DNA from 2 places in the Streptomyces sp. NPDC037242 genome. Region 2 is predicted to be linked to the other one. Evidence: riboswitches for the same ligand, from Rfam matches in the RefSeq annotation. Region 2 holds a riboswitch; the other holds the start of a gene.
The links. Region 2 has a riboswitch for guanidine ahead of ACZ7GJ_RS31820 (Ohr family peroxiredoxin). Riboswitches for the same ligand answer to the same signal wherever they lie in the genome.
Positions count from the first base shown of each region.

Region 1: another riboswitch for guanidine. It lies ahead of ACZ7GJ_RS21830 (DMT family transporter); the one in region 2 lies ahead of ACZ7GJ_RS31820 (Ohr family peroxiredoxin).

Region 1 is NZ_JBVJUY010000018.1:25,091-28,479, reverse strand. Features, by position in the region: gene ACZ7GJ_RS21835 (transglycosylase domain-containing protein) at 1-1,568, shown strand, start outside; gene ACZ7GJ_RS21830 (DMT family transporter) at 1,575-1,895, opposite strand; guanidine-III (ykkC-III) riboswitch at 1,927-1,988, opposite strand; gene ACZ7GJ_RS21825 (GroES family chaperonin) at 2,080-2,382, opposite strand; gene ACZ7GJ_RS21820 (DUF3618 domain-containing protein) at 2,448-2,765, opposite strand; gene bcp (thioredoxin-dependent thiol peroxidase) at 2,861-3,328, shown strand.
Region 2 is NZ_JBVJUY010000035.1:76,628-80,016, reverse strand. Features, by position in the region: gene ACZ7GJ_RS31825 (hypothetical protein) at 1-1,168, shown strand, start outside; guanidine-III (ykkC-III) riboswitch at 1,274-1,337, shown strand; gene ACZ7GJ_RS31820 (Ohr family peroxiredoxin) at 1,416-1,868, shown strand; gene ACZ7GJ_RS31815 (hypothetical protein) at 1,855-2,313, shown strand; gene ACZ7GJ_RS31810 (MFS transporter) at 2,317-3,389, opposite strand, start outside.

The sequences.
Region 1 (3,389 bases), on a different contig from region 2:
CCCCCGCCGAACGGACGGCCACCACCTTCCCCGAGCCCGGGAAGGTCCGCGGCGCCGCAGGGCTCTCCGGGCAGCGCGGCTACCTCGTCGAGGCCATCAAGGACTACATCGTCGAGAACAAGATCCTCGACGACAAGACCCTCGCCGAAGGCGGCTACCGCATCACCACGACCATCGACAAGCGCCGCCAGACCGCCATCGTCGACGCCGTCAACGACAAGGTGGTCAGCAAGCTCGACCCCGAGAAGCGCAAGGCGGACCGCGTCGTGCGGACCGGCGCTGTCTCCATCGACCCGGCCACCGGCAAGGTCGTCGCCATGTACGGCGGCATCGACTACACCAAGCAGTTCGTCAACAACGCCACCCGCCACGACTACCAGGTGGCCTCCACCTTCAAACCCTTCGTCTTCGCGGCCGCCGTGCAGAACAACTCCCGCACCCAGGACGGCCGCACGATCACCCCGTACACGATCTACAACGGCGACAACAAGCGCCGCGTCGTCGGCACCCGGATCCCCTACGCACCGGAGAACGAGGGGCAGGTCAGCTACGGGAACATCACCGTCAACACCGCCACCGACCTCTCCGTCAACGCCGTCTTCGCGCAGATGGTCGTCGACGTCGGCACCGAGAAGGTCAAGAAGACCGCCATCGACCTCGGCATCCCCGCGAGCACCCCGAACTTCGACGCGGGTCCCGCCATGGCGCTCGGCACCATGCAGGCCAGCGTCCTCGACATGACCCAGGCGTACGCGACCCTCGCCGCGCACGGCAAGCACACCCCGCACACCTTCCTGGAGAAGATCACCAAGGAGGGCGACACCGTCACCCTCCCGGACCGCAACACGAACCAGGCCGTCAGCCGCGAAGCCGCCGACACGACCACGTCCATGCTGGTCAGCGTCGTGGACAACGGCACCGGTACGGCCGCCCTCGCCGCCGGGCACCCCGCCGCGGGCAAGACGGGCACCGGGGAGCTCGACCGCTCGGCCTGGTTCGCGGCGTACACCCCGGACCTGGTCACGGTCGTCTCGATGATGGGCCAGGACCCGGACACCGGCGCCCTGGAGTCCCTGTACAACGCCCTCGGCGAGTCCCGTATCGGGGGCGGCGGCTACCCGGCCCGGGTCTGGGCGCAGTACACGAAGACGGCCCTGGAGGCCACCGACCCGGTCGACTTCGACCTCGAACTCATGCCGGGCGCGGACCGGCCCCCGCCGGTGGCCCCGAACACCCCTCAGCAGACCCCCGACGACGACTTCTCGGCCCCGCCGGTACGGCCGAGCCCCCCGACGGGCGGCCAGAACCAAGGCGGGCAGACCAACGGGGGCCAGACGCAGGGCGGGCAGACGCAGGGCGGCCAGACCAACGGGGGCCAGACCCAGGGCGGACAGACACAAGGCGGCCAGACCCAGGGCGGCCAGACCAACGGAGGCCAGACCACGGGGGGTCAGACCACCGGCGGTCAGACGACCGGAGGCCAGACCGACGGCGGCGCCACCACGGGAAACCTGGGCGGCGCCACCGAAGGCGTACGCCCCCGCCCCCCGGCGGACTACCTCGAATGACCCCGGTCAGTGACCGGAGGTCATCTTCAGCCCCACCACGGCGACCAGCAGCAGAGAGATGAAGAAGATCCGGGCGGCGGTGACGGGCTCACCCAGCACCACCATGCCGAGCACCGCCGCACCGGCCGCACCGATGCCGACCCACACGCCGTACGCCGTGCCGATGGGCAGGGTCTTGGCGGCGTAGGAGAGCAGCACCATGCTGGCGACGATGCCGGCGCCCGTGAACACACTGGGCCAGAGCCGGGTGAAGCCTTCGGTGAATTTCATACCGATCGACCAGCCGACTTCGATCAGGCCGGCGACGATGAGAAGAACCCAGGCCATGACAGGCACCTCCGGGACGAGAGCGAACGGGGGTGCGTCGTCTTTGCGTCCAGCTACCCGGTACGGCGCGTCTCGTCGGGGGTTCCCCTCCACCCTAGCAAAGAACGGGCAAAGCGCGCCAAAAAGGGCCGGTGACAGTGGTCACCGGCCCTTCTCGCACAAGAATCAGAGGCGCAGGGGGAACTCAGAGATAGAGCCCGGTGGAGTCCTTCGACCCCTCCAGCCGCTCGGCGGCCACCGCGTGCAGGTCCCGCTCGCGCATCAGTACGTACGTCGCCCCGCGCACCTCCACCTCGGCCCGGTCCTCGGGGTCGTACAGCACCCGGTCGCCCGGCTCCACACTGCGCACGTTCTGCCCGACCGCGACCACCTCGGCCCAGGCCAGCCGCTTGCCCACCGCGGCCGTCGCCGGGATCAGGATGCCGCCGCCCGAGCGCCGCTCGCCCTCGGGCGAGTCGGACTTCACGAGCACGCGGTCGTGCAGCATGCGGATGGGGAGCTTGTCGTGCGTGGTGGTGTTGGTGGTGTCGTCGCTCACGCCCCGAACCTACCTCAGCGCTTGCGCCGCGCCGACAGCACGAGCAGCCCGAGCACACCCACCGCGACCAGCGCGACCGGGACGATCCGCTCGACGCGCGGGGCCCCGTCCTCGTGCCGCAGCCCGTCCCGCACGTCCGTCACCAGACGGTTCACGGCCACCACGGCGCGCCCGGCGGTGTGGTCCACGACGCCGACGGCCCTGGCCTTGGCATCCCCGATGATCGTCTTCGGGTGCATGCGCACGCCGATCTCATCGAGCGTCTCGGCGAGCTGCTCGCGCCTGCGGACGATGTCCGCCTCGATCTGTGCGGGGGTCCTGGCTTCCGGCACCGCGCTGCCTCCGTCGTCATGGTCGTGCTCGTATGTGAACAGGCTGTCAGCTTAGTCTCGTGGCATAACGATGCCCTCCCGAGGAGACTGTTGAGATGAGCGAGCGACTGCAGCCCGGCGACACCGCCCCGGCCTTCACCCTGCCCGACGCGGACGGCAACGAGGTCTCGCTCGCCGACCACAAGGGCCGCAAGGTGATCGTGTACTTCTACCCGACCGCCCTGACCCCCGGCTGCACCAAGCAGGCCTGCGACTTCACGGACAACCTCGCCGTCCTGGCCACGGCCGGCTACGACGTCATCGGCGTCTCCCCGGACAAGCCGGAGAAGCTCGCAAAGTTCCGCGAGAAGGAGCACCTGAAGGTCACGCTGGTCAGCGACCCGGAGAAGGAGACCCTGACGGCCTACGGCGCGTACGGCGAGAAGAAGCTGTACGGCAAGACGGTCACCGGCGTCATCCGCTCCACGATCATCGTGGACGAGGAGGGCAAGGTCGAGCGCGCCCTCTACAACGTGAAGGCCACGGGCCACGTAGCCAAGATCATCAAGGACCTGGGCATCTGACCCCGCGCCTCCCTGAACGCAGTGGCCCGCACCCACCCGGTGCGGGCCACTGCGCTTGTCG
Region 2 (3,389 bases):
CGCATGCCTGGCCGGGCATGTCACCGGGATCTCCGTGGACGACGACGAGCTGGTCGCGCTCGACGAGAACGGCAACATCTACACCATGGACCACGCCCTCAACGCGCCCTGGACCTGGAACTGGACGCACCGCTACGGGGCCCCGTTGTGGCTGGGCGGCGGCAACACCGTCCCCTACCGGTCGGCCCGCTGGACCTGGTCGGTCCTGTCTCCCGGCGAGGACAAGGTGTGGCGCGACACCGCGGGCAACGACCACCCGGCGGGCGGCGCCAAGGTCTCCCACGTCTTCGCGCTCAGCGACGACGGCAGCCGCATCACCTGGGTCGACCCCTGGCTCCCCGCCGACCACAGCTACGAGATGGCCACTCCGCTGCGCGGACGCTTCCAGGCCCAGGCCCTGTCCACCGCCGCCTCCACCTCGTTCGTCATCAACCGCTACGGCGACATGTACACCCGCCTCTACGACTTCGACATCGCGGGCTCCGACAAGGTCTTCTTCAGCTACTCCTACGAGGACCAGCGCGGCGCGGTCTTCCCGAAGATCCAACTGCCCGCCCCCGACTGGATGCGCCAGCCCAAGATCCCCGGACAGGTCACCGACCGGATCTCGATCCACAAGACCGGCGTCGGATCGGACGCACGGGAGCTCCGCGTCGAGGGCGGCAACCACGGCCGCACCGGCTACTGGAGCAAGGCCCTCACCGCGTCCCAGTGGGCCTTCACCTCCACCGACGAGCTCCTCGAAGGCCGCACCCTCCAGAACACGCCCGTCGACCGCTCCGCCGACACCCTCGCGCCGCCCTCTCCCTACCACTACACCGGCCCGCTCGGCCAAGTGACGGCCCATGTCCGCGAATTCGATGTGGCCGTAGCCGCCACGCCCCTGATCCTCCAGGCGGGCGACCAGCAGCTCGAACTCACCCTGCACACGGTCGACGGTCTGCGCCAGACACCCCAGGCCCCGGGCCTCACCTCCCGGCCGCGAAGCTTCTACGGCACCGTCGAGGTTCCGCAGGCCGTTCTCGACGACCTCGACTCCTACCACCCCGCACTGCGCGCCCTCGTCCGCGACCGGCTGGGGTCCGCCCGGTTCACCGACACCGATGTCGCCGTCACTGACCAGACCATGGCGATCGCCGACCTCGGCCTGCCCCTGAACCGCGTCTGACGGGGACGGCGCCCCGGATCGGCGCCGCCGTCCCGGGCCTCCCCGCGGGTGAGGAACGTCACCGTGGGGACGCGCCCCGGTCGGGCGCCTGCGTTGCTAGGTTGTCCGGCGGCCCGTTTCAAGGCCCCGGACGAGATGCGCCGTACCCGGTCACGCACGACGACGCGCGCAGTGTTGCTGCACCAGCAGCGCCGCACGCTGCCCCCGCCGGGGCAGTGTCCTCGTCGAGCAAGATGGGCCGAACGCCATGACCGTGCCACTCACCCGCAGCCTCTACCGGACGACCGCGCACGCCTCCGGGGGCCGTACCGGGTCCGTCCGCACGGACGACGGGCGCCTGGACGTCCTGCTCGCGCCGCCGCGCAAGAAGGCGCCCGGCACGACCAATCCGGAGCAGCTGTTCGCGGCCGGTTTCGCCGCCTGCTTCACCTCGGCGCTCGCGGAGGTCGCCGCCGAGTTCGGGGCGGACGCCTCGGCCGCGCACGTCGCCTGCGAAGTGCAGCTCGGCACCACGGACACGCCTGCGGGCTACGGCCTCGCGGTGGCCCTCACCGTCAGCCTGCCCGGGTGGCGGGCCGCGGACCTCCAGCCCCTGCTGCACCGGGCGGACGCGGTCTGCCCGTACGCGCAGGCGGTGCGGGGCAACGTACCGCTGACGCTCCTGGCCGTGGACGAGCCCGCCGCCGATGACCGCGCCTGAGCCCGGACGCCTGGTGCCTGCGGGGCCCGTACCGTCCGGCCCCGGAGTCCCGGTGCCCGCGCGCGGGGCCTGGCTGCGGCGCGGCATCAGCCGCAACGGCGGGCCCCTCGTCGAGGACCGTGAGGTGGTCTGGCTGCAGGCCGGTCCGTACTACGCCGACAGCCGGGGCTTCGCCGGTACGACGTCCTTCGACGGCACCCAGGTGCGCTTCCACCACCTCACGGGCGAGCCCGGCGAAGACACCGGAACCTTCCGGTGGGAGGGCGCGAGCCTCGTCGAGCGGGGCACCAACCCGGACGGCAGCACCTTCCTGGAGATCTGGACCCCCCTGCCCGGCGCCGATGGCGCCGCCGGCTCCTGGTCCGGTCCGGACCACCACGTGGTACGCGTCGGGCGGCACGTGGTGCACGTGGATTCCCGCGCGGGGACGTACTGGCAGCTGTGACCGTCAGCGCTTTGCGTTGCGCAGATCTGCCGTAGCGGCTCCCACCGCGACCACGGCGCCGAGGCACAGCAGACCACCGCTGACGAGGGCGGCGGCTCCCGAAGTGGCGTCCGCGACCAGGCCGCCGCGCAGGTTGCCGATGTCGGGGCCGGCTTGCCCGACGATCTGTTCCGCGGCGCCGACGCGGCCGAGCAGTTCGTACGGGGTGTGCAGTTGCACGACGGTGCTCCGGGAGACGACGGAGACGGTGTCGGCGGCGCCGGCCATGACGAGGAAGGCCAGCGCGAGCCACGGGTCGGGCGACGTGCCGAACAGGGTCAACGCCGCGCCCCAGGCGGCGGATCCGGCGAGCATGACCAGGCCGGGGCGGGGAAGCCGGGTGAAGGTCCCGGAGAACAGCGACGCCGCCACGCCGCCGACGGCCAGGGCCGTGAGGAACAGTCCGAGCGTGCGCGGGTCGTCGCCGAACCGTTCGGCGTTGATCAAGGGGAACAGGCTGACGGGCATCGACAGCACGGTGGTGGCCAGGTCTGTGAGCAGGGCCCCGCGGATGACCGGAGTGCGTCCGAGGAAGGCCAGGCCGTCCAGCACTCCGCGCAGGCCGGGCGGTGCGGGCTCGTCTCCGGGCTTCGGCTGCGGCAGGCCGAAGGCACCGTAGAGCGCGGCCATGAAGGTGAGGGCGTCGATCAGGTAGCAGGCGCCAACTCCCGGCCCGTCCACGATCAGTCCGCCCAGCGCGGGCCCGAGCAGCATGGCGCCCTGGAAGGACATTCGCCTCAACGCCAAACCTGCGGCCAGGTGTTGCTCGGGCAGAAGGTGCGCGATGAAGGTCCGCGAGGCCGGTCCGCTGCCCGCGCCGAAGCAGGACTGGAGTGCGACCAGCCCCAGAACGCCGACTGCGGGAAAGTCTCCGAGGAGGCCCTGGAACGCGAGGAGGAGCAGGCATCCCGCTTGCCCGCTGGTCATGAGGAGGTAGAACTTCCGGCGGTCCACCCGGTCGACGAGTGATCCCGCGAACAGTCCGAGTACGAGGAGAGGCATTGCCTGCGCCAGCCCGACGGCGCCCGTCCACATGG